Regions from separate parts of the Alkalibacter saccharofermentans DSM 14828 genome, predicted to be linked through region 2. Evidence: a T-box and tRNA genes for the amino acid it is inferred to sense, from the RefSeq annotation. Region 2 holds a T-box; the other regions hold tRNA genes.

Region 1 (10,179 bases), on a different contig from region 2:
ATCAGCAAGATCAAGGATCAAAATCTGGTTCATGGCTATATCATAGTTCTTCAGGACGTAAGCAAGATTAGGAAACTCGAAAACTTGCGAAAAGAATTTGTAGCAAATGTGAGCCACGAACTTAAGACGCCGATCACATCTATAAAAGGATTCATTGAGACGCTTAAGGATGGAGGGATTGAAGACGATGATGTCAGAAATCACTTCTATGAAATAATAAACATGGAAACAGATAGGCTGATTGAGCTTGTGGAAGACATTTTGACATTATCATTTTTAGACAACGACAATAATTTGAAGACTATACCAAAAGAGCGGATAGAAATTAAAAAAGAGATTGAAAAGGTCATATACATGTTGGATATGGCTTGCAGAGAAAAAAGAATAGTTCTAAAAGTTGATATGCAAGATGATTTGCCGATGATCTGTTTTAACAAAGATTACTTCAGGCAGATGACCATTAATTTACTTAGCAATGCCATTAAATACAGCAATGATGGCGGTGAGATAACCATAAAGACATGCTGGAGTGGGGACAGAGTTAAACTGACGGTTTCAGACAAGGGAATTGGAATCCCGGAAAAGGACATCCACAGAATTTTTGAAAGATTTTATAGAGTGGACAAGGGAAGAGCAAGAAAAGAAGGTGGAACCGGATTGGGCCTTGCGATAGTAAAACACATAGTCCAATCTCAAGGAGCATCGATAAAAGTTGACAGCAAGGTTGGGGAAGGCACCACTTTCACAGTTCTATTGGACACCACTTGTAAATAAAGAATTTAACATTGAAAGGATAGATAAATCGCGATGATACAAAGATACAAATTTGACGAGAGATTGGATAAGCTTCATCAGGAAATACTTATAATGAGCTCCATAGTTGAAGAAATGCTCAGAGACTCTATTAGCTCATTGATAAACAAGGACGATGAGTTGGCACGAAAGGTAATTGACAGGGATGACGATGTCGATGAAAAAGAAGTGATGCTGCAGGAACTCTGCATAAAAATAATAGCAACACAACAGCCGGTGGCAACAGACTTGAGGACAGTAGCATCTGCCTTTAAGATATTGACTAATTTGGAAAGAATAGCTGATCATGCGGTAAACATAGCAGAGACCACCTTGGATTTGATGAAAGAGGAATATATCAAGCCTCTTATTGATATCCCAAAGCTGTCCGAAATAGCACTGGAGGCAGTGAAAATCAGCATCGACTCATATGTGAACCAAGATATATCTAAATTAGATGCAATGATAGAGAAAGAGAATCAAATCGACAGCTTGTTTAGGAAAATTTATAGAGACCTGCTGAACTATATGATTGAAGATACCGCAAATATCAAACAAGCTTCCAGGTTTACCTTCGTAGCCTCTTATCTGGAGAGGGTAGGAGATCATGGCACTAACATATTTGAATCGGTTCATTATATAGTTACCGGTGAGTACAGGGATTTCAAGGATCTGGAAGGCGTGAAAAAAAGCAAATAGCACAAACTACGGAGCGCCTTCATGGCGCTTCGTTTTCGTAGCGGGTCAATATAAAACTTGACCCGCAAGTTTTGTAATGATAATATACATAAAGAATTCATAAACAGGGTGGAACGATGAAAGAGATAAAAATTTCCGATATAGAACATAACAGCATAGCTGAGGAAATGGATATAGAGAAGGGAGATACCCTTCTTTCCATTAACGGTAAATTGCCAAAAGACATATTTGAATATTATTACTTGATCAACGACGAGGAGATAATAATCGAGATCAAGAAGGCCTCAGGAGAAGTGTGGGAGCTTGAAATCGAGAAAGATATGGATGAAGCTTTGGGTATAGTTTTTGAAAAAGGGCTTTTAGATGAACCCAAGAGCTGCAACAACAAGTGCGTATTCTGCTTTATAGACCAGCTTCCGAAAGGGATGAGAAGCACCCTGTACTTCAAGGATGACGATACGAGGCTTTCGTTTATGCATGGAAATTATGTTACCCTGACTAATATGAAAGATGAAGAAATCCAGAGGATCATAGATTACAGGATCCAACCGATAAACATTTCTGTTCATACAACAGATCCCGAGCTGAGAAGAGAGATGCTCAACAACAAAAATGCGGGAAGAATTTTAGAGCTTATTGAGAAATTTGCATCCTATGGAATGACTATGAATGCTCAAATAGTGCTTTGCCCTGAAATAAATGACGGTGAAAATCTCAAGAAGACGTTAAAGGACCTTTCTGGGTTCTTTCCACAAGTGCAGACCGTTTCCGTAGTTCCTGTTGGAATAACTAGATATAGAGAAAAGCTATCGAATTTGAGACAGTTTACGGTGGAAGAATGCAAAACTGTTTTGGAAACAATAGAAGAAACCCGTAAAACCATGATTGAGACGTGGAACACTGGATTTGTTTTTCCCAGTGACGAGTTTTTTTTGCGGGCTGGAGCTGATTTGCCGCAGCCTGTGTATTATGAAGAGTTCACCCAGCTTGAAAACGGGGTTGGGATGCTGAGCTTGTTTAAAGAACAGTTCATAACAGCGTTGAATGACCTGGATATAGACCAGGAAAAGACAAAGAAGATATCCGTTGTCACAGCAGAACTTGCTTATCCACATATGGTGGAATTGACACAAAGGATCATGGAAAAAGTACCTGGACTGGAAGTAAGAGTTCATATGATCAAAAATGATTTCTTTGGTGAAAAAATTACTGTAACTGGTCTTGTGACAGGGAAGGATCTTTTAGCTCAGTTGAAAGTGTCAGATTGCCATTCTGTGGTTTTGATACCTGAAAACATGCTAAAGCAGGATGAAGAAATATTTTTGGATGATGTAACCCTTACCGATGCAAAAGAGGTTTTAAACGTTGAGATGTTTTCCGTAAAAATTGACGGAAGAAAATTTATAGAAAAATTGATGGAATAATAGAGGAGGTGGCTCAATGGCAAAGCCGGTTGTGGCAGTTGTTGGAAGGCCTAATGTAGGGAAGTCGACATTATTTAATAAAATAGCAGGATCGAGAATTTCTATTGTGGAGGATACCCCTGGCGTAACGAGAGACAGGATTTATGCTGATTGCGAATGGGTTGGAAAGCAATTTACATTGATAGATACAGGTGGTATTGAGCCTTACTCCAGTGATATCATACTTCTTCAGATGAGAAGACAGGCGCAATTAGCAATAGATACAGCAGATGTAATAGTGCTGCTAGTTGATGGAAGGGAAGGTATGACTGCTTCGGATCTTGAAGTTGCCAATATGATAAGAAAGTCCAACAGACCCGTTGTTTTAGCTGTAAATAAAATCGAAAATAAGGATATAGAAAAGAATATTTACGAGTTTTATAACTTGGGAATTGGTGACCCGATGGCGATATCTGCAGAACAGGGTTTGGGCCTGGGGGATTTTCTTGACCGGATTGTTGAAAGTTTTGATTCATCTCTTGTATCTCAAGAAGAGGATACCAGGTTGAAGATTGCTGTGCTTGGAAAGCCCAATGCGGGTAAATCAAGCATCGTCAACAGACTCTTGGGAGAAGACCGGGTAATAGTCAGCGAAGTAGCGGGAACTACCAGAGATGCAATCGACTCTACATTCAAGTACTTTGGAGAAGAGTATGTCTTGATAGATACTGCAGGTCTAAGAAGAAAGAGCAAAATATATGATGATATAGAAAGATACAGCATCGTAAGAGCTGTAGCTGCGGTGGATAGAGCCGACGTTTGCATGATTGTAATAGATGCAAATACCGGGATTAGCGAACAAGATGCAAAGATTGCAGGAATTGCCCACAACAGAGGAAAAGCTTCTATCATAGTAGTAAATAAATGGGATATATACGAAAAAGACCAGGGCAGCGTGAAAAAGTTCGAAAAGGACATTCGAAACACACTTTCATTCATGCCTTATGCACCTATAATATTTATTTCCGCATTGACCGGACAAAGAGTCAACAAGATTATGGAGACCGTCTTATTGGTATCCAACGAGTATTCAAAGAGAGTCACAACTGGAACCCTTAATGAGGTTATTGGTGAGGCTGTGTTGATGAATCAACCCCCTTCAGACAAAGGTCGAAGGCTTAAGATTTATTATGCTACTCAGGGAGCAGTCAAACCGCCAACTTTTATAATATTTGTAAATGACAAGGGGCTGTTGCACTTTTCGTATGAACGCTTTTTGGAAAACCAAATCAGGAACGCATTCGGTTTTGTAGGTACTCCTATAAGGTTGATTGCTAGAGAGAAAAAGGACAAATCGTAGAGGTGAAAGATTATGAAGATAGGAGTACTTGGTGCAGGCAGCTGGGGGACCGCCCTGGCGGTATTGCTGGCTGACAAGGGTTATGCAGTTGACTTATGGCACAGAAGAGAGGACCTCGTTGATGAAATCAACTTTAAAAGGGTCAATTCTAAGTATCTGCCGGGAGTGGTGATAAATAAAAAAATCACGGCGACAACAAGCCTAGAATCAGCAGTTGCAGGAAGCGAAGTGGTTGTTTTAGCTGTCCCATCCCACACGATAAGGGATCTTTGCATTCAAATCAAAGACTTTGTCAATTGCGAGCAATATATAGTCAATGTTTCAAAAGGGCTTGAGGAAGGTTCGTATTTCAGACTGAGCCAAGCAATAAACGAAGAACTTTCATATAATAATGTTTATGTTTTATCCGGGCCAAGCCACGCGGAGGAGGTAGCAAACAAGCTTCCTACCACTGTAGTTGTTTCCGGTGAGAAAAAAGCCAAATGCGAGTTACTGCAGGATCTTTTCAGTACGGATTATTTAAGGGTATATACTAACCCGGATATGATAGGCGTAGAGCTGGGCGGTGCATTGAAAAACATAATAGCTCTCGGAGCCGGCATTTCTGACGGTCTGGGTTATGGAGATAACAGCAAGGCAGCGTTGATGACAAGGGGAATAGCTGAAATAAGCAGACTAGGTAAAATTCTTGGAGCAAAAACAGAAACATTTGCTGGTTTGACAGGCATTGGCGATCTTATCGTAACCTGTACCAGCATGCATAGCAGAAACCGAAGGGCAGGAATACTTCTGGGACAGGGTGAATCCCTTGAAAATGTGCTGGCAGGAATAGGAATGGTCGTTGAAGGCGTCAAAGCCACTAAAACTGCTTACGAGCTTGCTGGAAAACATGATTGTGAGATGCCCATAACCACAGGGATTTATAAGATACTCTACGAAGGGTACGACCCAAAGGATGTGGTAAACCAAATCATGACAAGAAGAAGCAAACACGAAATAGAAGAGATCAACAGCCTTTATTATTACGGCTGGAATTAGAAGCGGTTGTCACCGCTTCTAAATTTTTTAAAAATTCTACTTGAAATGCAATGGTACAATCATTATAATATAGTATATGTCTGGGTGTGGCGCAGTTTGGTAGCGCGCGTGAATGGGGTTCACGAGGTCGCAGGTTCAATTCCTGTCACTCAGACCATTTTTATTATACTCTATCGGACGTGATCTATTGAAAAGCAAACGAAGATCCAGAAGAAAGAACAACAGGAAGCCGCTGTTGTATATGCTTATAATATTTTTGATGGCACTAGCCTGGATGAATTTAAGCAGCAAACAAACTCAGACACTTCACAATGAACGCTACGTAAAAACCTACGAAGCGGATGTGACTTTAATCAAAAACGAGCAGGTTTTTTATTTTGACCAAAAACCCTCGTATCTAATAAGCTCGGGCACTAGAATATCTATGAATCAATTACTGGCTGAACAATCGGTTTCCACTCAAGGATACGCTTCTGACAAATCGGCAGCAATCAATAAAGCTATATCCCATGCCGGGTCTTCAAAAAAAGAATTGGATTTATCGCTAATTGATTCATTCGATGAGGACGACAAGACCAAGAGTCAAAGGGAAATCCGAATAATGCTATCTGCATTGAGATACCAGTCCAAATCAGAAGAAGAACTAAAGGACATTTTAGAAAAAAATTCTGGTGCTTCAATTTCATCGCCGACCCTTAAGAAAATCGGATCAGATTATCCTGGATACGTTTTTTTTGATGATGATGGATATGAACAGGTATTTACCTTTTCGAATATGGATATGTTGTCGAAAGAGTTCCTAGAAGAAGCTGATGAAATAGCTGATTTGAATAGAGGTTATGGAAACAACGTGCTTAAGGTTACTGACGATGATGGGGTAATTATTGTGGCGGCAGTACCCAAAGAAGTCGAGCTGCAGAGAGAAGCACTTCTCCAGGAAAGAAAAACCGGCATATATGAACGGTTGGATGAAGAAAATCTTTCATCTTATATAGAGCTTTTGACCGAAAGGGTGGATCTGCTAAGAGGGTTTCCAAAAGTAAAATTCAACATGGATGACAATGAATATGCGGCTTACTTGATTGAATCCATTGAAGAAGAAGAGGAAAAAATTTTAGTGTTCATGCTAAAGGAAATGGTTCAAGGAGAGATTCTAAGCAAAAGAAAAGGCACGGCAGACATTTATACCTACGAAAATCAAGGCTATCTCGTACCATCCAGATCTGTATTTGAAAAAGACGGAAAAAGCTACGTAATGGTCTTGAGCAAAGGATATTTGAGAAGGAATGTCGAAGTGACGGTGACTTTGGTTGATGGGAGTCAAGTCTTCTTAAGCAGATCAGAAAACAGCAACCTAAGCGACGGGATGCAGGTACTTATAAATCCGTAGAGGTGTTTTAAATGAGCAATATCAAAAAAAATATAGAAGAGATTATGAGAAAGCTCCCAGATGACGTTTTGTTGGTGGCAGTTACAAAACACAGAAGCATCGAGGAAATCGAGAAGGTTTTGGAAGCGGGAATTTTCGACTTGGGTGAAAACAGAGTTCAGGAATTTAGGGAAAAGCAAGAAGTCCTTCCCCAAAATATTAGGTGGCATATAATAGGACATCTTCAGAAGAACAAGGTTAAATACGTCGTCGGCAAGGTATTTTTGATCCATTCTGTGGATTCTGTGGAATTGGCTAGGGCAATTGACAAGGAATCAAAAAAGAAAGAGCTAACGACGGATATTTTGATACAATTAAACGTTTCAGGCGAAGAAAGCAAATTTGGCTTGGATCCAAATCAGCTTGATCAATTTTTGGAAGATATATCGGCTCTAGGGAATATACGTATCAAAGGATTGATGACGATTGCGCCGAACACTAAAAATATAGAGGACTTAAAAGATATTTTTACGACAACAAGGGCAATATATGATAAAATAAAAGAAAATGTTAATGGAGTTACAAACATTGAAATGACCTATCTTTCCATGGGTATGACCAACGACTTTGATGTTGCAGTTGAATCGGGTTCGAACATGGTTAGAATCGGATCAGGATTATTCGAATAAAAGGGAGGCATAATTATGGCTAAGGATTCTTGGGGCAAGGTAAAAAACCTATTGGGATTGGAAATCGAGGAAGATTACGACGAAGAGATGGAAGAACAGGAAGAAATGCAGCCAAAGGAACAGGATCAAGATACAGGCAACGCCATATTCAATAAAAAAATGAAGAAGGATAAACCTGTTGGTTCCGGTAAGGATAATTCTAAGGTTTTAGTAGTTGAGCCGGAATTTTTTAACGATGCTCCTTTAATTTGCGACAATCTTAAGAGCAACAAGACTGTAGTCGTGAATTTGGAAAATGCGGATTATGAAGATGGAAGAAAAATATTCGACTTCTTGAATGGTGCTGTATACGCATTGGATGGAACGATTCAAAAGATTAGCGAGAATGTCTTTATTTTAGCGCCAAGCACTGTGGATGTAATAACCGAAGAACTGGATTCGGACCACACCCACGAGTTCTTAGATTGGAATTATGAAAAATAGGTGTAAGAAATGAGCGGTACGTTGATTCGAGTAGGAAATGCTTTTTTCGAATTTGTAAACATCATGATAATAGTCAATGTAGTGCTGAAGTTTATAAGTCCTAAAAAAAAGGGGAAGTTTGGAGAATTCGTTGGGAATATGACTGAACCGATGCTCGATCCTTTAAGAAGGTTCGCAATGTTTGAAACGATGGACTTCTCACCATTTATTGTAATACTTCTGATAGAATATGTTGTATTGCCGGTATATAGCGCATTGGTGATCAAATTGTTGGGATGATTTTCATGAAAAAATACAGCGATGACGAGCTGCTGGTCAAAAACATAACGGCAAATGTAGCAAGACAATGGTCAGAAGTCGAATTTTTCGATTTCTACGATCCCTCACAGCAGAAATTGATATCTTCAGCCCTCAATAAAATGGGGGTTGATTATTCTTTTTTTGGCGGCTACCGGGATGCTGAAAGGAATATATTGGCTGTAGGCTCTTTGGGGGCAAAGGCTTTCCCTATAGAGGTCTTAAAATTCCCTCTTCCTGACGAAGCTACTCACAGGGATATATTAGGAGCCTTTTTAGCCACAGGAATTAAAAGAGAAGTTTTAGGTGATATCCTGACTGATTCGGATAGCGGAATGGTATTTGTAAAAGATTCATTTTCTATGTATCTAAAGGATAATGTGGGAAAGATTAAGAACAAGTACCCTGAAATCCAAATAGTCTCTTACCAGAGTGTCGCAATTCCTGAGAGGCGATTTGAAAAAAAGACTTGTATCGTGTCTTCTTTAAGATTAGACAACATAGTGGGTAAGATTTGCTCACTATCAAGAGGAGATTCTGCAATGATGGTTAAAAAGGGGATGGTCAAGGTAGATCATATGGTAGTAGAGAAAACTTCCTATGAACTTACCCCTGGAGCAATAATATCTATAAGAGGTCATGGTAGATTTTTGTTTGATGAAATTTCAGGCAGCACTAAAAAAGGCAATCAAAAGATAGAAATACTAAAGTTCATGTGAGGTAAAATGGAGAATTTAGAAACCATTCGTATAAGAGAAAATGAAGATTCGATGAGGCTTGATCAATATCTAAGCAGTCATTTTAAAGAGATGTCAAGAAGCTATATTAAGAAATTAATCGATAGCGGAAATGTACGTCTCAACGGGGAAATACCAAAAAGCAGCGTAAAGACGTCTCCAGGAGATTTAATAACTGTAGATATTCCTAAGGCTGAAGATTATCGGGTTGAGCCACAGGACTTGCCCCTTGATATAGTCTATCAAGACAAGGACATAGTTGTGGTAAACAAGGACAAGGGTATGGTAGTCCACCCTGGTCATGGCAATCCTTCAGGAACGCTGGTAAATGCCTTGTTGCATCAAATTAAAGACCTATCCGGTATCAATGGGGTAAAACGTCCCGGAATAGTTCATAGGATCGATAAAGACACGTCAGGTCTGTTGCTTGTTGCGAAAAACGATGCAGCCCATAAGAAACTAGCTGCTCTCTTAAAGAAGCACGACATAAGGAGAAATTACTATGCAATCCTAGAAGGAGTTATCCAGGAAGAAAACGGGAAGATTGATGCGCCTATTGGTAGAGATCCGAAAAACAGGATAAAGATGGCTGTTGTGAATCAAAATTCCAAATCTGCAGTCACTCACTTCAAAGTGATAGAAAGATTTCCAAAGCATACCCTGATAGAAGCTTCACTTGAGACTGGACGCACTCATCAAATCCGCGTGCATATGGCCTATATAGGTCATCCTCTTGTAGGTGACGGGGTATATGGTTTTAAAAAGCAGGTTTTGACAAAGGAAGGGCAGGCTCTTCATGCCTTCAGATTGGCATTTGATCATCCCTCAACAGGTGATGCAATGATTTTCGAAACGCCTATTCCTGATTATTTCATTAAAATAATTAATAAGATAAAAAAATAAAAATGGCGAAAACCGCCATTTTTAATATGTTTCACGTATATTGAATTCTGCATGCTCAACCCAAGTCTCTGGTTTGCGCATATAAAGCAAGATGTCCTCAAGGGTCAGCAAGTGTTTTTTCTCTTCGTTTTCAAGTTTCTTAAGCAAATCCAAAGTTGTCGGGTCAGTATTATCCTTCTGTAATTTTTGATAATAGTCGATGCTCTCCTGCTCCATTTTTTTTGCAAATTCATAGGCTTCAATGGTGGATAAATTCATCTCAAACTTAATGTCTTTTTCCAAAAGTTCTGTAAAAACATTTTTCACGTCATTTAAAACGTCTGTTTCCTTGAATTCCAAATTTCCGGATGCTAATTTCTGAACATACTCATAGTGCTTTTGTTCGTCATCAGCTAATTTGTGGAATATT
Region 2 (10,179 bases):
AACAACAGGGTATTTAACATAACCAACAGCGTCCAGGGAGCTGGCGGTGAGGGGATTGACGCAAAGGAAGGGTCTTCAAACGGAAAGATATACAACAATACAGTCCACGACATCGCAAAGATCGGAATATACATAGATTCTTACAGCAAGACCTCAAGCAATATCGAAGTGTACGGAAACAACATATACAACTGTGGACAGGGAATAACCGTAGCGTCTGAAAAGGGCGGAACACTGAGAAACGTAAACATATACAACAATACCATTAGAAACTGCAGAGTTGGATACACTGTTGCAGGCTGGGATTATAATTACAGAAGTCCTATGGACAATATAAAATTTTATAATAACACCATATCTGGTGGGAACATTCGTTTGAACAATCCAGATGCAAAAAGAATCTTTATTACAGGAAACAGATTAACTGGTGGAACCATAGTAATGGACGGAGGAATTGAATCAGAGACCACTATTGAAGGGAACACAATTAATTAATCATTTTTTAAAGCATCATGGGCATTAATTACAAGATTGTCAATAAAAAATGGTAAAGTGTAGTATAATAAGAATATAAATTGTTAAGCAAAGCCCCAAATTGTAGGTTAAGAACATCCGACAATTTTGGGGCTTGTTGCGTATATTTTTATGGAAAGAGGCGCTGATAAAATGAAACGTATAAAAATGCTTGCTGCTATGGTTTTGTTGGTTATACCTGTTTTATTCCTTGGCTGTAATTTGGACGTTGAGGAGGAACAAAACGTTTATTATGTTTCCACTCAAGGGAATGATGAAAGCCCTGGTACTTTTGACGAGCCGTGGAGAACCATCCAAAAAGCATCAGAAAACATGGTGGCAGGAGATACGGTCTACTTAAGGGAAGGGGTTTATAATGAAGCGGTAACAGTGAGCACGTCAGGAGAAGTGGACAATTATATAACTATTTCAAATTATCAGGACGAAACAGTTGTAGTTGACGGTGAAGGAATAGACTGGGGATATAACTGGAGCAGCCTCTTTGACATAAATACTCAAAGCTATTTAAGAATTGAAGGCATAAGGGTAATTAACTCCAGATGGGCGGGGTTTGGATCTACTACAGATGACAAGGGATCAAGTTATGTTGAAATACTAAACTGCTCCACCTACAATACTCAAGCCTCAGGAATAATATTTATGAATGCAGAAAATATAATCATAGAAGGCAATTCAATAGAAAGAGCAAGCATCAACACATCAGGCTCACAAGAGGGAATATCCTTGGATAATGTGGATTACTTCGAAATAAAAAACAATAAAGTATTTAATTTTACCAACGATGTCCCAGGTAGAGGAGGAGAGGCGATAGATGCCAAGAACGGTTCCTCTTATGGAAAGATTTATGGCAACGAGGTCTACAATATACCTAAGATAGGAATATACATAGATTCATATGAAGGGGAGCAGAAAGATATAGAGGTGTATGACAACATAATATACAGCTGCGGACAGGGTATCACCCTGGCAAATGAAAAGGGAGGATATCTAAGGGACGTAGTTGTTAGAAATAACGATATATCCTACTGCAGCTGGGGCTTGGCCATAGGAGGATGGAACGATGGATACAGCCACGAAATGGAAAACATATCTTTTGTGGACAATAAACTCACGGGAATCTCAAGATCTGGGATATACCTAAATAATCCGGACGCAATAAATGTAGTTATAAAAGGCAATCAAATTCAAGGAACGTCTTCATACGTTCCCATTCGACTTAATGGTGGTAATTTAAGTGAGACCGTTATTGATGGTAACTATTTTGATAGAATAAGTGGTGATCACCCTGTTGGAACAAATTATAATATGCTTGAATAAGCTGAACTCGTTAAAATCACGCTAAAAAAGGGTATATATTAAATACGAAAGTCACCTGAAGAAAGCGGATGATTTTAATGAAAAAAAGGAAGCTGCTCATAATCATTGTAATAGTGTTGATATTTGCATTGGGAGCTTCAATCAAGTACATTTACGATTCAACGGATTATCAAAACGTTTTGGTACCGGAAACAGGAGATGAAAATACTGCTCAAGCTCCTAACGATAAGCCAGATGACGAAAAAGCAGAAAATGAAAAAGCACCGAAACAGGAACAGAGCCTGGAAGATGAAGGCAGTTACATTGATGATTTGAATACATCTTCAAATACGATAACACTGATGATGCTGGGCATAGACGAATCAGAGGACAGAAATATAGGCATATACCGCTCAGATGTAATAGTAATAGCAAGGATGGATCTTGATAACAACTGGATAAAAGTGCTCAGCATACCGAGAGATACATACGCGTATCTTCCGATTAGAGATAGGATGGACAAGTTGGGACACGCATATGCTTTTGGCAGCTTAAACGGCTACGGTCCCCAGGCAAGTGCAGAGGCTCTTGAAAATTTCTTGGAGGATATAAAAATAGACTATTACTTTGCCATCAAGATGGATCCAGTTCCGGGAATAGTTGACGACATTGGCGGAGTGAAGGTAGATGTTGATGTAAATATGAGAGATGCCCGCAGAGGGATAGAGATCAACAAAGGAGAACAGGTATTAAACGGAGATGAAGCCATGCTCTACATTCAGTGGAGAAAGACTCCAAGAGGTGATATAGACAGGATATTACGGGTTCAAAACTTCACATCCTCGATGTATAAACAGCTGAGGCAAAACAATCAGATGATAGAGGCAGCCAGGATTATCCTAAACTACAGATCAGGCATAGAGACAAACCTCTCGTCAAGGCACATGATTGCTCTTGCTACTTACTTCAATCAGCTTCCGGAAGGCGCTGTGACTTACTATACGGTTTCTGGGAGATCTCAGATGATAAATGGAACAAGCTACTGGATAGCAAATGAAAATGACGATGAGATAGACGAGTTTTTGGACCAAAAAAAAGGCGCCGGCAGCTAAAAACCGGCGCCCTTGACTTAAACTGTATCAAGGCTTCTTCTAACCATTGGAACCCTAAGAGCCAGAACGCTTCCCAAGAAGCAAGAGAGAATATCTCCAGGCAAAGGCAGTAAGAATGCGTGCAAAAATAGCACTGATGGATTGACGTTTAGGCCTAAAACAAAACTTGCAAGTAAGTAGTAGTAAACAAATCCTAAAACGTATACTATTAGTAAGCCTGTGATGCTTGCTTTTATATATCCTAATAGGTTTCTGTTTTCTTCTTTCCGGGTCATCTTACCTGCCACATATGCTGCCAGGATAAAGGCAAGCAGATAACCGAAGGTAGGCTGGAATATATAACCGATGCCTCCGCCGTTTGCAAATACGGGAAGACCAATAAGACCCAGAATCACATAAATGGTTACGGATAAAGCCCCGTATATTGGTCCAAGCATCATCCCTGCCAGGTTGGTAAACATGAACTGCAGGGTAAAAGGTATCATGGGTACAGGAACTCTAGTTAGGGCTCCAACTATTATAAGTGCTGAAAAGATGGCGCAGTATATCATGGTTCTTGCGTTTAGTCTGTTTGTCTCCAATTAGGTTCACTCCTTTTTGATTTAAGATAATTATAGACTATCAAAACATTGGTGTCAACCTAAAAACTAGAAGAGGTTAACGAGTGTCCTTTGAAGTATAAATCGATTGACATGAGCCTAAAGGTTTTTTATAATAGAGCTTAATTGAATACTTGGCGTTGAAAAGGAATATTAGATGAAAAACTAAATTTACAGAGAGCGGATGTTGCTGGAAAATCCGTATTTTAGATTGTCGAACCCGCCTTGGAGCCGCATGGAAACATGCCGCAGCTTTGCGTTATAAAGATGAGCAGAACACATTTAAGTGTTAATTAAGGTGGTACCGCGGATAATCTTCCGTCCTTTGTTGGATGGGAGTTTTTTTATTTTATTGAAGGAGGATTTATAAAATGGGCAAGAAACAAAAAGTTGAAGCCATTACGCCTATGGATCAGGATTTTGCGCAGTGGTATACAGATGTAATTTCAAAAACAGAGCTGGTAGATTATTCACCAGTAAAAGGGTTCATGGTAATAAGGCCTTATGGATATGCTATATGGGAAAATATTCAAAAGGAATATGATAAGAGGTTTAAGGAGACAGGGCATAAAAACATGTATTTTCCTCTTCTTATTCCAGAGAGTCTTTTAAAGAAGGAAGCAGAGCACGTAGAAGGATTTGCCCCTGAAGTTGCCTGGGTTACCCACGGTGGGGACAAAGAGCTTGGAGAAAGACTTTGCATAAGACCAACATCAGAGACGATTATATGCAGCATGTACTCCAAGTGGTTGAATACTTACAGACAGCTGCCGTACTTATTCAATCAATGGTGCAGCGTGGTAAGGTGGGAAAAGACTACCAGACCTTTCCTAAGAACATCTGAGTTTTTATGGCAGGAAGGGCACACTCTTCACGAGACATACGATGAAGCACAGGAAGAAACTATGCAGATGCTTGAGATATACAGAGACGTTGCTGAAAAACACCTTGCTATTCCTATGGTAGTAGGCAAAAAAAGCGAAAAGGAAAAATTTGCGGGAGCTTATGCGACATACACCATGGAAGCCTTGATGCACGATGGACAGGCACTTCAGTCAGGAACCAGCCACAATCTTGGCCAGCATTTTACCAAGGCATTCGACATAACTTATCTTGATAGGGACAATAACCAAGCTTATCCATATCATACTTCATGGGGTATTTCTACAAGGCTTATCGGTGCGCTTATCATGGTTCACGGAGACGACAACGGTCTTGTGATGCCGCCTAAAATCGCGCCTACACAGATAGTGGTCATTCCGATTGCTCAGCATAAGGAAGGCGTGCTTGACAAAGCATGGGAAGTATTTGATGGACTTAAAGAGAGCTTCAGGGCTGAGATAGACGACATGGATGGTTATTCACCTGGCTGGAAGTTCAATCAATGGGAGATGAAAGGTGTACCCATCAGGCTTGAGATTGGACCAAAGGACATCGAAAATGGACAATGCGTCCTTGCAAGGAGAGATACTGGAGAAAAGATCCAAGTTGCGCTTGAAGATGTAAGTTCAGAAGTAGAAAGACTGCTGGATGAGATCCAAGACAACCTGTTCCAAAAGGCACTTAATATGAGAGAAGAAAAGACCACAACGGCAGTAGATATGGAGGAGTTCAAGAAAAACATCGCCGAAACTCCGGGATTTGTTAAGGCCATGTGGTGTGGGAGCCGCGAGTGCGAGGATAATATCAAAGAAGCTACAGGAGCGACACTTAGATGCGTGCCTTTTGATCAAGAGACCATTGGAGAAGGAAAATGTGTATGCTGTGGCGAAAAGGCTGACCAAATGGCGTACTTTGCAAGGGCTTACTAAGATGGAGACGCTTAAAAATAGAATCCTTGAGGATGGAGTCGTCTTGGGCAATGACATCCTCAAGGTAGATTCCTTTTTGAATCACCAGATAGACGTGGAGCTTTTCAACGAGATAGGAAAGGCTTTTAAAGAACACTTTAAAGACAAGAAGATTGATAAGATTCTTACAATAGAAGCATCGGGAATAGGACTTGCATGCCTAGTGGCTCAGCACTTTAATTGCGTGCCGGTAGTCTTTGCCAAAAAAACAGAATCTTTAAACTTAGATAAAGATATCTATTATAGTGAAGTATATTCATTTACCAAGAAAAAAAGCTACAAGGTGATGGTATCGAAAAAATACTTAAAAGCAGGAGAAAATGTCCTGGTAATAGACGATTTTCTAGCCAATGGAAAAGCGATGCTCGGCCTTGAAGATATCTTGAACCAGGCAGGAGCGAAACTTGCAGGTGTGGGGATAGTCATCGAAAAGGGCTTCCAAGGTGGAGGAGACGATATTAGAGGCAGAGGAATAGACCTAAAGTCCCTTGCTATTGTAGATTCCATGGAAGATGGCAGGATAAAGTTTAGAGAATAAAAAACTAAAGTTTTTCTTCTAATCAAAACAATTTATGGTATAATACATAATGATGTGCCCGTAGCTCAGCTGGATAGAGTGTCTGACTACGAATCAGAAGGTCGGGGGTTCGAATCCCTTCGGGCACGCCATTAGCAAGGGTTTCAGGACTTTCGGGTCCTGTTTTTTTATGCAATTAGCCACTTTTTAGCCACGGAAGAATATGGAATTAACTATTTAGCCACTATTTGACGAATAAAGGGCCTATAGTCGGCGGGCTCAATTTTGCGCTCGGCTGTTCTTAATGTGGTACTTTTGCCACGTTGTTTTCAGGCTATGTCATTTAGCTATGAAGGTCTTTCTGGTTTCAATGGGAATGTTTGTACAATGATAGCTGAATGTCGAAAATTCGACATTGAACGGATTCAATACCTCTGGTTAATCTGTTTTGCGCTATCTTTTGCCTCTTGATATATCGTGAGAGCCTCATATTTGCCTATATTCAAGCTTTACTAGTCGTGTTTGTTCGTTTGGAACATAAAGCTTGATTATATTCTCAATTGTCCTTGATTATATCCAAAAAGACATTTTCACTTAATATTTGAATTTCATGACCACTCAAATATAAGCTTTCAGCCTTTTTAAGTTTTATACTTTTGTCATCTTTTATTTTGGAATAATCAAAATTACCAAGAATCAAATAATTCGTTTGCTTGTTCACATTGTTTTGTGCAATCCCACCCATGTTTACAACTATTTGCGCAGCTTCTTTTCTCGTGAAATTTTCAAGAGATCCAGTGAAGCAAAAATATTTATCATAACAAATATGATCAGAGCTGATTTGATCAGGGGATAAAGGCTCAAGTGTTGCAAGATTTATTTTTGAATTTGACTTACGTGGCTTACAGGAAGTTTTTCTTAAGTCGATACCTTCACTTTCAATTTTGCGCACCGTTTTTATAAAGCACTCATTTGTAACATGGCAATCGTTTAGGGCTCTGTGAATGGTTCTTGGGTCAACTTCAAGATATTTCATAACAGTATCTAGTCGATGGTTTTCAAATTCAGGATAGATTTTTCGTACCAGTCGCAGATTGTCGATGAAGTCGTTGTCAAATTCTTTAATGTGTTTACTATTATCATAAACAAAATTGATATCGAAATTGACATTGTGTCCTACGACAATATCATCACCGATAAAGTTTAAAAACTCAGGGATCATCGCTTCGATTATTGGTTGGCCTTTTAACATTTCGTTTGTGATTCCTGTTTTTTGGGTAATAAACTCATCAATTGGAAATGTGGGTTCAATTAATGCTTGAAATTCATCGACCACCTGGAAGTCACGAACTTTAACGGCAGCTAACTCAATAATTTCATCATATCGTGGATCTAGCCCGGTTGTCTCGATATCAATAACTGTATAATTTGGGATTATGTTCATCAGGGAAGATCCCTTGCATCTTTCACTCATTTGATTCATCTCCTTTAATTTTAGTTTTATATATTTTTAATTATAACAAAAAAACAAAGGAATATAAGAAAATATTTACTTTTATATTAAATAATTATTTGTATCAATAAAAACACATAAGCCCTTGATGTTCATAGGTATTAACACTTGGGTGGCATTAAAAAAAGCCCTTAAAACGCAAATGTGGGCTTAGTTTTTTTGTTCAATCTGTGATTATATTGTGAAGATCTCTTTTAAAACGCTTATGGCATGATGAACGATTTTTCCCTAACCACTGGCCAATATCATTCCAGGTATTGCATCTGATAAACCGTCCAAAGGCTAGTAGGTAGAAGTCATAATCAATCAAGCCTTTATCTCGGCACTTGTCAAGGTAAGTCAGTATCTCCTTGTATGCCTTGGCGTACTCGTTTATCTCATCATTCAGCATCTTGGATATATCGGCGCACTTAGTGGCTGTATCTCCCGTTTTATCGCTCCTGAACCCTCCCTGTACGTTGTCTAAGCGTGGTCTGCTTGATATAAGGGTTCTAGCTCTTATCTCTTCCAGTTGGTCCTTAAGGTTTTCTATTCGCTCTCTTCTTTTAGGAAGTTGCTCTAATTCTTGCAATGTCATATAATCACCTCACTAAAAAGATACATGCCCAAAGATTTACCCCTGGGCACGTTCAAAATTTCTCGGTCTATCTGTTTCTTCTGTCATAGTCTCCACGACTTCTCACGAACTCCATAAACGCATCTTCTTCCGGGTCACTCTCTAGACCTTTTGGCAATATGTCTAAAAGTTTATTAATTAACGCTTGGTAGTTCTTGATCATGGTATTATATAAATCAGCTTCAGCAAATCGTTTGATTCCAAACTGGTTGGCTCCGTTCTGGTACTTCTCGTTGCCCCTTCTCGGCTTATTGTTTCGGCTAGGTCTTGAAGTGTTACGGCCATGAATGCAGCATTTTCTATTAAACGATGTACTGTGTTTAACTTGTCCTTTGGTATGTCCTTAAATATCCTTTTAAGCCTCTGATGCTCTTTTTTTTATGAGCTGTTCCTTTGTTTGAACGGTCAATTTATCACCTCGAATCATGTAATATTTAAAATATAAACTGTCGGATTGTTTGTCCTGGTAAAAATGGATTGATAACTTTAAATGTCGTTAAAAGCTTGTTTATCCTTAAATGAATTAATTAAAGCTTCTAAATCCTTGGATTTATCGCTACTGGTAATGAAATTTTTACTACACCCTTATGCGAGTGCTCGGTCAGTAACAGACATTTACCCCCGCCGGTCCTGAATTTTTCTATGTTTTTTTTACGACCCAGGGGGCTACCTCCTTAAGGAAAATAGGTGGTTCTCATTTCCCTGGGGAATATACAGATCTATTATCCAATGCCTTCGGCATCTATTTTTTCTATTCGGAAGGCTTCAAGTCCCTTGTCGCTTTCGGCTCCAATGAATTTGAGTAAGTCGCCTTTTTCTATTTGATTAAAAGTGTCTGGATCTATCAAATTACTAGCATGAAAGTAGCAAGATTTTGCGCTGCCCATGTCTGCAACAAATCCATAACCTCTGTCATAGAAAACTTTTATTACGATACCTTTTTTACTTAAGTTTGTCATTTGAGGTTCATCTCCTTATTGGTTTCATTGATGTTTTCTATTGGCAATGCCTTTAAGATCTTATCCGTTTCGGCTAATATCTCGTTTGCATCACGGACGTATTCTTTTGCTATGTCGATAAAGTTGAGAATTATATCGTAGTCAATCAACCAATTAACCGATTCTTTCTGTCGCTCTCTCGTATGGCCTTCATGTTTTATGTCTTTGGTCCAATCAAGAATTAAATTTAAATCGGGATTGTTTGAATACCCATATTCTGCAATCCAGTGAGACAGCATAAAATCGGCTTTCTCTAGTTTTAATATACCTTGCTCTAGTGAATTTCTTGCTTCAAATTTTATTTTAGTTTCCATTTTTTCTACTCCTTTTTTTAAAATATTTTTTAGAAATTTATATAACGAGGTGGCAATAATATGACTCCACAAGATTTCGGTCAACTACTTCTTTGCCCTTTTTTAAGAAGTAAGAAATGTCAGGGTATTTGTTTTTCCAGTCATAACATCACCCGAACAGAGCTTCAATGCTCATATAGGGGAAGAAGTTCCCTTGTATCTTTATGGCTTCTGTGAAGGTCACGGTCTGATTTTTTATCTTGGCTTCGATTTCCTCACTTGTCGCGCCTAAAAAAGTCGCTAAATCGCTTGATGTTACGTGATTTGTTTTCATTTCCTGTATCAAGTTTTTCATTTTTCTAATCTCCTTATTTTCTGTTTTGGTAAAGTTAGCATATTAATTTATGTTTTGAAGTGCTGTGAGAAGCCCATAATCGCCCATATTAGGGTATTAATTGATAAATAGGATAAAGTATTAAGCGAACATGTGTTCTTAGCTTAAATCGGCATTTAAACGCTTGAAAGCTTTTGAGTGCTTCCAGGTGCTATTCAATTACCTTGGTGATTATAAACTTGCTTAGTTCATTGCCTGATTCTTTGAACATGAAAGTTAATTCTAGTTTGTTATCGTCTGTCTGCTCGCTGAATAGTTCAACACCATCAAGATTCATGCCGCCACTTATCCAGTTTGGTATAAATCCTAACGGTACGCCGTTGTTTATTTTCTTTAGGCTTTCAATCAGTTCTTCGGCTTCATCATCGGTATAGCCTTTTTCAATCAAGAGCGCATCAGCCGATTCGTAAAGCTGCTCGATCACTGCTTCAAGATAACCAATTTCTTTTTCTGCTTC
Region 3 (10,179 bases), on a different contig from region 2:
AAGGAAGGTGCGCTTCGCTTTGTGCAAAAGGTCCACTCCATGGGAAAAAGCCTTGGCGTCGGCACCAGCAACAACAAGAAAATTGCCCAACAGTATCTTCAGTCAAAGAACATGACAAGGTATTTCTCCACTATCAGGACCTCCTGCGAAGTAGGAAAAGGCAAACCTAATCCTGATGTGTTCTTAAAGGTAGCAGAAGATTTGAATGTCAGACCTGATGAATGCCTTGTATTTGAAGATACCTTAGAGGGAGTCATGGCGGCCAAAAATGCCGGTATGGAGGTGGCCGCTGTTTACGACAGCGCTCATGTGAAATTCGAGGATGATATCAAGAGCCTTGCCGATTACTATTTCGAAAATCTTTTACAGGCCGGAGCCGCAATTTAAATTTTTAGCAGTTTGATAATTCAAACTGCTTTTTATAATATTGCTTCTATTGTATCCAGCGGAATTCCACTGTAGGTAAGAAGGATCAATTCCCCTACATTTCCTGTTCCTGAATCTATCTTCTCTGTAAGAATGTCATTTGCGCAGAAGATGTTTTCCAGCTCTTCTTTTGCTCTCTGGGTGTTTAATTGAATAATCAGGTGCAATCCGCTGTTCCCTCCGATTATCGTTATTTGGTCACCGAATTTTTTCTTGAGCCTCTCTTTTATCATGATATTTTTTTTATAGTATATCTTGTTAATTTTTCTCAAATGTCTTTCAAAGTGACCTTCCTTCATTAACTGGCCAAGGGTCAACTGCTCCAGTTTGGATGCAGTCTGAGTAAATCTGTTTTTATTTTGATTATACGTTTCAATCAATCTTCTTGTAAGAACCATATAGCTTATCCTGATTGAAGGCGTCAAAAGCTTTGAAAAGGAACCTAGATACACCACATGCTCCCCTTCGTCTAGACCTTGAAGAGATGGTATGGGCTCTGTTTCGTATCTTATTATGCTGTCATAGTCGTCTTCTACTATCAATATGTCCTTTTCTCTCGCCCAGTTTAGTACCTCGAGTCTTCTTTTTATGGGCATTACGGTTCCCATAGGATACTGGTGTGAAGGGCTTAAGTATGCCAGATTTCCCTTGGTCTCATATAGAAGATCCGTTCTTATTCCTTCCTCATCCACGCTTACCGGCTCAATTTCAAAGCCGTAATCCTCAAAAGTCTGTCTCGCGTGAACAAAACCTGGATCCTCTACGATCACAGTTTGAGTAGATTCCCTGATAAGGCCGGATATTATCCCTAAAAGATACTGGCTTCCCGATCCTATCACTATTTGGTCCGGGGTACAGTAAACTCCTCTGCTTTTGGAAATAAACCTGCTGATTTCCTGCCTTAACAGAAGCTCCCCTTGTAGATCTCCGCCGTCAAAGATTTCATCTTTTTTTTCTCTTATTACCCAACCATACAGTTTACGCCACAACTTAAAGTCAAAGCTGTCTTTATCAACACCGGTATTGATATATGACTTCTTTGCCTGGTTTACCCGTTTCTGCTTAGGGATTTTTTTAAATCCATACTCCTTAAGCTCAACTGCAAAATAGCCCTTTCGGGGAATGTTTTCTATATATCCTTCTGCAGCAAGTTGATTGTAAGCAGACTCTATTGTGATCTTGCTTACGTTTAACCCTTTAGCCAATCCCCTTACGGAGGGGAGCTTCTCATTCTTAATAATTTTTCCGCTCATTATCTCATTTTTATAATGCCTATAAATTTGCAGGTAAAGTTTTTCTCCACTTTTTTTGTCCAGTATAAATCTATCTATCATTTCAATCTGTCCTTGCCAAATTATTTTAATTTGTATATTTTAATATGGTCATGTTTATTATACTATAATTAATAAATAAATTAAAGGAGCTAATCATGAATACTACACTTAAAAAATTAATCTACACATCCCTGATGCTTGCCCTTGTTTTTGTGGCTACAGTGGTAATAGCAATACCCATGCCTTTGGGCTATGTCAATCTAGGCGACGGAGCAATATACATTGCAGCCGCACTTCTTGGTCCCAAATTCGGATTTCTAGCTGCAGCTCTTGGCTCTGCATTGGGGGATTACTATTTAGGCTACCTGATCTATATGCTGCCCACCTTCCTTGTAAAAGGTGCTATGGGTTACGTTTCAGGGCTTATGTTTGAAAAGTCCAAGTACGTCCAGGGGGTAATTGCCGGTTTTATTATACTTGTAGCTGGATACTACATTGCAGAAGTTATAATCTACTCCAATTTCATTTCCCCATTGTCAAGCATCCCTTTTAACGGCGTCCAAGGGGCTGTAGGCGCTGTTGTAGGATATCTGTTTGCAACGAAATTCAAAAAAATATTTTCCGGCAAAATCAATTTCTAAATTGCAAAATAAATGACATTCATTTATAATTGTTAATGTTCGGGGTGTGGCTCAGCTTGGTAGAGCGCTTGGTTCGGGACCAAGAGGCCGGAGGTTCAAATCCTCTCACTCCGACCATTTTCTATTTGAAACTTCGGCCTGGATGGGGCTTGGGGAAGGATTCCTTCCCCATTTTAGCGATAGCGGAAGTTCATCTCCGGGGGTTACAGGACATCAAGCGAAGCATATGTCCGTCATAAGGGGGCAGACGCCCCCTGTGAGGAGCTTGCGACGGATGGATGGTTCAAATCCTCTCACTCCGACCATTATCAAGGCTTTCAGAGACTTTCTTAAGTCTCTTTTTTTATTATTTGTCATTAACTTATCCTTAATCTCCAATCTAATCGGTAGGAGGAGATACTACAATTAGATAGAGATTGCTAATTGCATAGTAAGCTCTATCTAATTAAAATTTCTGAAGAAGGGGCTGAAGCACCTACCGAATTCCAAGAACCATCTTCATAGACTTCCAGCGTGTATGAATACTCATGAATAATTTTTGTATATTCCTTGACTGGCTCTTTATCTGGGTTTCTATCATCTACTAATTCGCCACTAGAAATCCGTCTTATAACTTCATCAAATTTACTGATTGTCAAATTTGCTTCTGGAAACAGACCTTGAAGCTGCTGGAGGGAAATTTGACTGAATCCGTCTACAGGTTCAAAAAACACAGGATCTTTGTCATATTCCAGTTTGCTTAGCTCCCCTACATTATAACAAGCATCATCTTCTATCGAATATGCAGCATCAATACTATCATAAAACCAAATAGTTTGAAGTGAATAATCATCGAATTTGGTTATTTCATCATAGATAAATCTCAAGTTTTCTTCATCAATTTCAGAGTCTACAACAACTTTATATAAAACACTATCTATATCTTCCTTACTAATAGGCTGCTCAAATGCCCTCGAATAATCTGGATTATCATTGTTCCCATAGCTAGGTAGAAAAATAAGTTCTTCTGTCGATGTATCATATTGCGCTATTTTATGAAAATCAGTGTATTTTCCTTTTCCAATATAAAACATATCATCTTCAAAATATCCTATTAAAGAATTAGAATATAAGAATGCATCTTTTTCTAATTCTTCGCCATTCTCTTTAGCTAAATCAACAACAAAAGGTATTAAATTTTCATAGTCTGCAATGGAATCTAATTGTATTTGCCAGTCAGATGCCCTGATACTTTTAGCATGATTTTCGGGAAGTGTTCTGTATTTAGTATATATTAACTCTATTGAATCTCCGACAACATAATTATATATATTTATATCATTGCTGTTTTTCACAAATTCATAGAAAGTTAAATTATAAGAAATTTCTTTAGCATCATAAAACTCTTGACTTTGATATAAATACAGACCGTATGCAAAATACAAATCTTTATCCACGTTCTCAAGTACTGCATTTGCTGCATCAATCATAGTATCATAGCTTTTATCGGGTTCAGCATTAGATTCAGACTTTGCACACGAACTAGTTATAAGGCTGATAGAAATTAAGGAAAAAAATATTAAATAACAAAACTTCATTTTGAGCTTTTTCATAGAATGTTCCCCCCACGATAATAATTCTTGTTTCGATTTTATCAGTTTATAAATGTATATTCAACCAATTCATTATATAATATGGTTTTTAAAGTAAATTTTATGTCTCATATACTTAAAATACAACTATATAATTAAAATACTAAAAAGTTAAATAAAGGGTTGACGACTGGGTATAATTAGATAAAATGGTAACAAACCATGTCTGGTTTTTAAAGAAAGTGAAGTTTCTCGTAAATATGTATGTAATTTAACTCAATAAGTAAACAATAACAAAATCAGCTAATTATTAAAGTATGTCACTTGAAATGAAAAGATTTTCAGTTATGAAGAATTATAGATTTTGTTTATTCTTTGAAAATTCAAAAGGAGATCTGTATGAGAAAATATATTCTTATATTCTTAATTTCGTTGTTTGCGTTATTGCTTTCCAATTGCGCAACAAGTCAATCTGAAGAATTCAATCTAAAAAAAACTTTGATTCAACTTGCTACCATTAACGAAGCATATTTGCTGCAATCTGAAGAAGATGACGAGTTTTGGGCTATTACAGACAAGATGACACAAGCACTGGAAGATAATCCAGACTGGTTCGCGAAATTTAGGAAAGAAAACAAGTATTATCCCTATACTTATGATGAGCGATTAGGAATAACAGAAGAAGAATATAACAATCTATTCATCAGTGGAAAGTATATAAGCATTGTTGATGCAGAAGTTGCTTATCCATTCTCATGTAAATTAATCGATAAAGATACTTATTCTTTAAACCTTCGGTAAATATAAGGGACTTGATGAATATGTCATTTACTATAGAATCGTTGATACAGCAGCATACACCGCCGATTTTTATATTTTTAAATTTTCTTAGTTTTATAGTTTGACCAGTTCATTATTGTTTGATACCATGTGAAATTTGAAGTAAAGATGCATACTCTAAAATCTTTATATGCCGCAGTTTTATAAACAATAGTAAAACACTGAGAGAAGAAGGTATTAAAGCAATCTGGGCGTCTCCTTACGTGAGAATTACATTTTATTCAAACAACGCAGACACTTTTATCTTTACTCCATTTTGCTCTGAATTGGCATTTTGATACACCTTAATATCAACGACATGTTTTTCAGTGTTGCTAACTAAATCTATAAATCTATTTGCCAATTCCGGATCGAACTGTTTCCCGAAATTGTCTTCTATCTCCTTTATAACAGCTGCTAGCTCCATACCTTTTCTATAAGGCCTATTTGACATCATAGCATCAAAAGCATCTGCAAGAGAAAGCATTCTTGAATAATACGGGATTTCATTGCCCGCTAACCCATCGGGGTATCCTTTGCCATCAAAACGTTCATGATGCGCTCTTACTATTAGAGCATACTCGCAAAAATCAGGTAGGCTCTTAAGTATGTTATGCCCAAGGGCAGTATGTTTTTTGATTATTTCAAACTCTTCATATGTTAGCTTGGTTGTCTTATTTAATAATTCCGCCGGAAGATCTACTTTTCCTATGTCATGCAGCAAGGATAATACCTTAAGCCTTTCAACTTCAAAACTGTCAAGAGACAACGCTTCTCCGAATGCAGCCATAAGATTCATTACCCGTGTAGAATGTCCATAGGTGTAATGATCCTTTGAATCGATAATACTAAGTACCATTTTTATTGCCAGCTCTTTTTCAAGACTGCTACCTGTGACATTTTCAATGTTGTCAAAAAGGTTTTTATAAATATTCGTATGCAAATTTTCGTAAAGTTTGTTTCCGGTTATTATTTTCTCTGCCTGAGAATATAAAAGATTATATGAATCAACCGTGTGTGGGTAGTGAGCAATTCCCGATGATATCTGGATATGCTTTGTTTGAATACCATTCTTTTTATCGTAAAAACAAAAATCGTCAACCTTCTTATGTATTTCCTTTTCTAATCGAATCATATCATCAAAATCAACTCTAGGGAGCATGATGGCAAACTTGCTTCCAGATGCCCTGCAGAAGATGCTTCCCTTTGAGAGGCTTTTATTTATTGAATCAGCAATGCTTTTTAAAACAGAGTCACCAGCTTGATATCCGTATATTTTATTTATTTCAGCAATTGGGAAGACATCAAAAACCAAAATTCCTATAGGGGATTTGTCTGCTGCTTCTGATAGTTCATGCAAGTATTTAAACATATATTTTTTATTGTGCAACCCTGTGGTCACATCTTTGAAGGTCAATGTTTCGATGTCTGCACGTTTCTGATTTAAATTTTCAACCAATAAACCTATAATAATTGAGGCTACAATAATGCTTATTTGTGTAAACATAAGTCCATAGTACATTGTATGGGGGTTAGCGAGAATTCTAAAAAAAGATGTAGCTGCGACTACCAAATTAAAAAGTATCGAAATGATCATCCCTCTATAACCATCAACCAAGGGTAAGCTAAGGGTGAGAGCCAATAGTGCTGAACCATTTAAAACCGTTATAATATCGTATACATGTGGATATGATATTATGTAGATTAATAACAAAATACTGATAATAACAACTTTTGTCTTTTTCTTATAAGATTTTTTTAAATGCATAATTTTACCCCTCAAATCTAATGTATTATTGGCTAAATTGTAAAAATTTACTCAAGATTTAAAAAAATATAGTTGCTTAGCTTTTTTTTCTCTTTCAGCAGTCGCTTTCCTTCAATAAAGTCTGCGATTGACTGGATCTCATCCTCTGTCCAATCATGATAATCTTGGAATGCAATAGCTGCATCTTTAAACTCAGGTCTTTTGAGCAATTCAACAATCTGCTCTTTAGGCGTGGGGCTCGCTGTTTCAATTCTTCCTAATATATAATCTGATGCAACACCAAAAATATCACATAGCTTTACAATAGTCTCAAAATCAGGCTCGTTTATACCCTTTTCCCATTTTCCGACCGCTTGCTGAGAAATTCCTAAGATTTCAGCAAGTTGTTTTTGAGTCATATTTTTTTCTTCTCTTAAGCAACGAATTTTTTCGCCTATGCACATTTTACACATCTTTTATACACCTCTCAGAAATATTCTACACTAAAATGTAGTTATTCACTTGTCAAACACCGAAAAATATCAAAAAATACACTCGCAACACCTCAACGGTGTAGCGAATTATAACATATGAATGCCGAAAAGGTGTATGCTTTAAACGAAAAAAATGAGGGTTATTCAAATTATTCAGGCCTGGCCAGAATAATTTATGATACAATTAATCCAATTACTATTTCAGGGAGATTTGTCATGTCGCTAATTCATGTTACTGGAAACACCTACTGCATAGATTTAGGATATTCATATGTAGGCTTATATAGAATAGGAAAAAACGATGCAGTCCTTCTCGATACCGGAAGACCCGGTGAAGAGGGAGATATTTTGCTTAATGCAATACGTGAAAATAACATTATAATCAAAGCTATCATCTCAACCCATGCCCACATCGACCATGTGGGTAACAATTCTTTATTGAAAAACCACTTCAATTCCACCATTGCCATGCACTTTAACGAGGCTGGGTTGTGCTTTTCAGATCTTTCGATTAAAAACGCCAATCCAATCCTGGATCTGCACCATGCCAAAAGATTTTATTCCAACATGGTGTGCAAAACTGACCGGCTTATACTCGATTCTGACGATAAGATAACCTTCGAAGGCGCGGATTTTTCCATATTCCATGCCCCAGGGCATTCTCCAGGTCATATCTGTGTAATCACCCCAGATGGTGTAGCATACCTTGGAGACGCACTGCTTGGCAAAAGCTCTCTTAGAGCCGCCAAGCTTCCCTATGCTTTTTCCCACAGCGCTGATATTAAAAGCAAGGAACAACTACGGGGTTTAAAAGCGGATGGATACATACTTTCTCACAAGGATATTTTGGGAGACATATCCCCCCTTATAGATTCGGGCATAAAAAAAGTCAATGATACAACCACTAGGGTTTTTAGGCTCATTGAAGGTGAAATGGAATTTGGAGCTATCTTAAAAAAAGCCATCTCTGAATTTAATATCCGCATAGATTCATATGAAAAATACGCCCGGGTCGAAAGACTCTTTAGGCCATTTCTAGAGTATCTGGTAGAGACAAACCAAGTAGTTCTTTACTCTAAAGACGGCTGCCTTTATTATTCTACCATATAGAAAACGGCGGTTTCCTCAACATTACAGTTGTGGGAAACCGCCGTTTTAAATTTAATCAGTACTTTTTATCTGCGTAGCCTACCCATCCGCCTTCTCTAACTAAAGTCTTATCAAATCCTCCGACGGAAAACTCGATTTCTTCTGACTTTTCAAGCGCGCTTACGACGAGCTTTTCGTTGTCTATATCAATCTCAATAGATGTGTCCTTGCCGGCATAATTTTTAAACAAGTAATCTATCTTTTCCTTGGGAAGCTCAATTGCAAACATCCCGCAATTGTACATATTCTGCCTGAAGATCCTTGCGAAGCTTTCGGCTAATACGACGTTTATTCCGTTTACCTCTAACGCCCACGGAGCATGTTCTCTAGAGGATCCACAACCAAAGTTTTCTCTCGTGACGATAACTGCCTTATCCTTTATGTCTGTTGCGCTGTCGAAGCCGGGCAAGCTCAAATCTTCCAGCAAAAACGGCTTTAGCGCTTCTTTTGTAATTTCAGTAAGATACCTTGCGGGTATTATTTCATCGGTATTTATGTCGCTTCTGTCCAAAAACAGTACTTTTCCACTAAAATTCTTCATATTGACCTCCTTCTACTAAGCCTCGAAAAGCTCGGAATTTGTAATTGCTCCTGCAATGGCTGTTGCAGCTGCTGTCGCCGGGCTCATAAGATGAACCGTACCGCCCTTGCCCATCCTGCCGTTAAAGTTACGGTTAGTAGTGGAAGCACAGACTTCACCCTCTGCCAAAACTCCGTTGCTCATGCCAAGGCATGCACCGCACGTAGGATTAGTTACGCAGAAACCAGCATCCTGAAAAATATCTATGATGCCTTCTTTAAGTGCCATGGAGTAGATCTTGGGAGTTGCCGGGCTTACTATGCCACGGACATCGTCGCTTATTTTCTTTCCTTCAAGAACTTTAGCCGCCACTCTCAGGTCTTCGATTCTTCCATTGGTACAGCTTCCGATATATATCTGGTCGACCTTTGTACCTTCCATATCCTTGACAGACTTAACTTGATCCGGTTTATAGCCGAAAGTTACCATTGGCTCAAGCTCTGACATGTCGTATTCGTAAATTTCTTCATACTCGGCATCTTCATCAGATACCCATTTCGAATAATCTGCAAGCGCTTCTTCCTTTGTTGAGTACTCATCCTTGATGAAATCCCACAGATAATCAACTGTAGTCATATCCGGATAACAGATGCCGCAGGTTCCACCAGCCTCGATGGCCATGTTGCAGATTGTCATCCTAGACTCCATAGACATCTTTTCTACTATCGGTCCGGTAAACTCTATTACCTTGTTGGTCGCTCCATTAACCGTAAGCTGCTTTATGATAAATAGTATAACGTCCTTTGCATAAACTCCCGGCTTTAGCTCTCCATTGAGGACGAACTTGATGGTCTTGGGGAAGTGGAATGAGCACACGCCCTTAAGTATTCCTACCTCCAGATCTGTTGTTCCTACACCCGCTGCAAAAGCCCCAAATGCTCCATGGGTACACGTATGAGAATCACCCATTATAACGGTGTAGCCAGGTCTTACAAATCCTTTCTCCGGAAAAATAGCGTGACATACGCCGTTTCTTCCAACGTCGAAAAAGTCTTTAATTCCGTGTCTTTTAGCCCACTCTCTCATTATCTTTCCCTGTTCTGCTGTCTTTGAATCTTTGGCAGGTGTTACATGGTCTATTACCGCTTTTATCTTTGTTGGGTCAAAGACTCTGTCCATGCCTCTTGCCATAAGATCTGTAATAGCAATAGGCGTAGTGATTTCATGACAAAAAACCCTGTCCAATTTTAAAACATGTGTATCCGGAAACGGCTCTTCTACTCTGTGAGAATCAAAAATCTTTTCTGCAATTGTTTTTCCCATTTTACTTCTCCTTTTTATCGATTTACAACCTTGATATTCTTTTTCCAGCTTAAATTATATTATATAGTTTTTTTGGTCATTTTAAAATCCATTTCACATAATCCCTTAACTTAAAGACCATTATCGCATATAATGATTATATAGAATGTAAACTATGCTACAATCTAAAAAGTTTTGAGGTGTTTTTGATGGACAACATACCAATAACCCAAGAA

Evidence for each region. The T-box of region 2 lies ahead of proS (proline--tRNA ligase). A T-box ahead of a tRNA ligase gene usually reads a tRNA of that ligase, here a tRNA-Pro.
Region 1: it encodes a tRNA-Pro, which carries the amino acid that the T-box ahead of proS (proline--tRNA ligase) is inferred to sense. The anticodon was not compared.
Region 3: it encodes a tRNA-Pro, which carries the amino acid that the T-box ahead of proS (proline--tRNA ligase) is inferred to sense. The anticodon was not compared.

The regions. Positions count from the first base shown of each region.
Region 1 covers NZ_FQTU01000001.1:36,378-46,556, forward strand. Annotated here, with positions in the region: gene pnpS (two-component system histidine kinase PnpS) at 1-774, shown strand, start outside; gene phoU (phosphate signaling complex protein PhoU) at 808-1,491, shown strand; gene BUB93_RS00200 (DUF512 domain-containing protein) at 1,608-2,915, shown strand; gene der (ribosome biogenesis GTPase Der) at 2,932-4,254, shown strand; gene BUB93_RS00210 (NAD(P)H-dependent glycerol-3-phosphate dehydrogenase) at 4,267-5,292, shown strand; tRNA gene BUB93_RS00215 (tRNA-Pro) at 5,373-5,449, shown strand; gene BUB93_RS00220 (biotin/lipoyl attachment domain-containing protein) at 5,480-6,682, shown strand; gene BUB93_RS00225 (YggS family pyridoxal phosphate-dependent enzyme) at 6,694-7,350, shown strand; gene BUB93_RS00230 (cell division protein SepF) at 7,366-7,833, shown strand; gene BUB93_RS00235 (YggT family protein) at 7,843-8,112, shown strand; gene BUB93_RS00240 (YlmH/Sll1252 family protein) at 8,118-8,849, shown strand; gene BUB93_RS00245 (RluA family pseudouridine synthase) at 8,856-9,770, shown strand; gene BUB93_RS00250 (ferritin-like domain-containing protein) at 9,792-10,179, opposite strand, start outside.
Region 2 covers NZ_FQTU01000017.1:24,923-35,101, forward strand. Annotated here, with positions in the region: gene BUB93_RS10105 (right-handed parallel beta-helix repeat-containing protein) at 1-495, shown strand, start outside; gene BUB93_RS10110 (right-handed parallel beta-helix repeat-containing protein) at 667-1,851, shown strand; gene BUB93_RS10115 (LCP family protein) at 1,929-2,942, shown strand; gene BUB93_RS10120 (biotin transporter BioY) at 2,960-3,523, opposite strand; T-box leader at 3,673-3,870, shown strand; gene proS (proline--tRNA ligase) at 3,913-5,352, shown strand; gene BUB93_RS10130 (xanthine phosphoribosyltransferase) at 5,354-5,929, shown strand; tRNA gene BUB93_RS10135 (tRNA-Arg) at 5,984-6,060, shown strand; gene BUB93_RS10140 (BRCT domain-containing protein) at 6,465-7,382, opposite strand; gene BUB93_RS10145 (hypothetical protein) at 7,585-7,998, opposite strand; gene BUB93_RS10155 (cold-shock protein) at 8,760-8,996, opposite strand; gene BUB93_RS10160 (hypothetical protein) at 8,993-9,349, opposite strand; gene BUB93_RS10165 (hypothetical protein) at 9,498-9,683, opposite strand; gene BUB93_RS10170 (hypothetical protein) at 9,874-10,179, opposite strand, start outside.
Region 3 covers NZ_FQTU01000002.1:90,293-100,471, reverse strand. Annotated here, with positions in the region: gene BUB93_RS02310 (HAD family hydrolase) at 1-387, shown strand, start outside; gene pdxR (MocR-like pyridoxine biosynthesis transcription factor PdxR) at 420-1,760, opposite strand; gene BUB93_RS02300 (ECF transporter S component) at 1,856-2,341, shown strand; tRNA gene BUB93_RS02295 (tRNA-Pro) at 2,382-2,458, shown strand; gene BUB93_RS02290 (hypothetical protein) at 2,779-3,933, opposite strand; gene BUB93_RS02285 (hypothetical protein) at 4,312-4,713, shown strand; gene BUB93_RS02280 (bifunctional diguanylate cyclase/phosphohydrolase) at 4,970-6,499, opposite strand; gene BUB93_RS02275 (helix-turn-helix domain-containing protein) at 6,547-6,942, opposite strand; gene BUB93_RS02270 (MBL fold metallo-hydrolase) at 7,189-8,082, shown strand; gene BUB93_RS02265 (3-isopropylmalate dehydratase small subunit) at 8,138-8,662, opposite strand; gene BUB93_RS02260 (3-isopropylmalate dehydratase large subunit) at 8,678-9,964, opposite strand; gene BUB93_RS02255 (Crp/Fnr family transcriptional regulator) at 10,153-10,179, shown strand, end outside.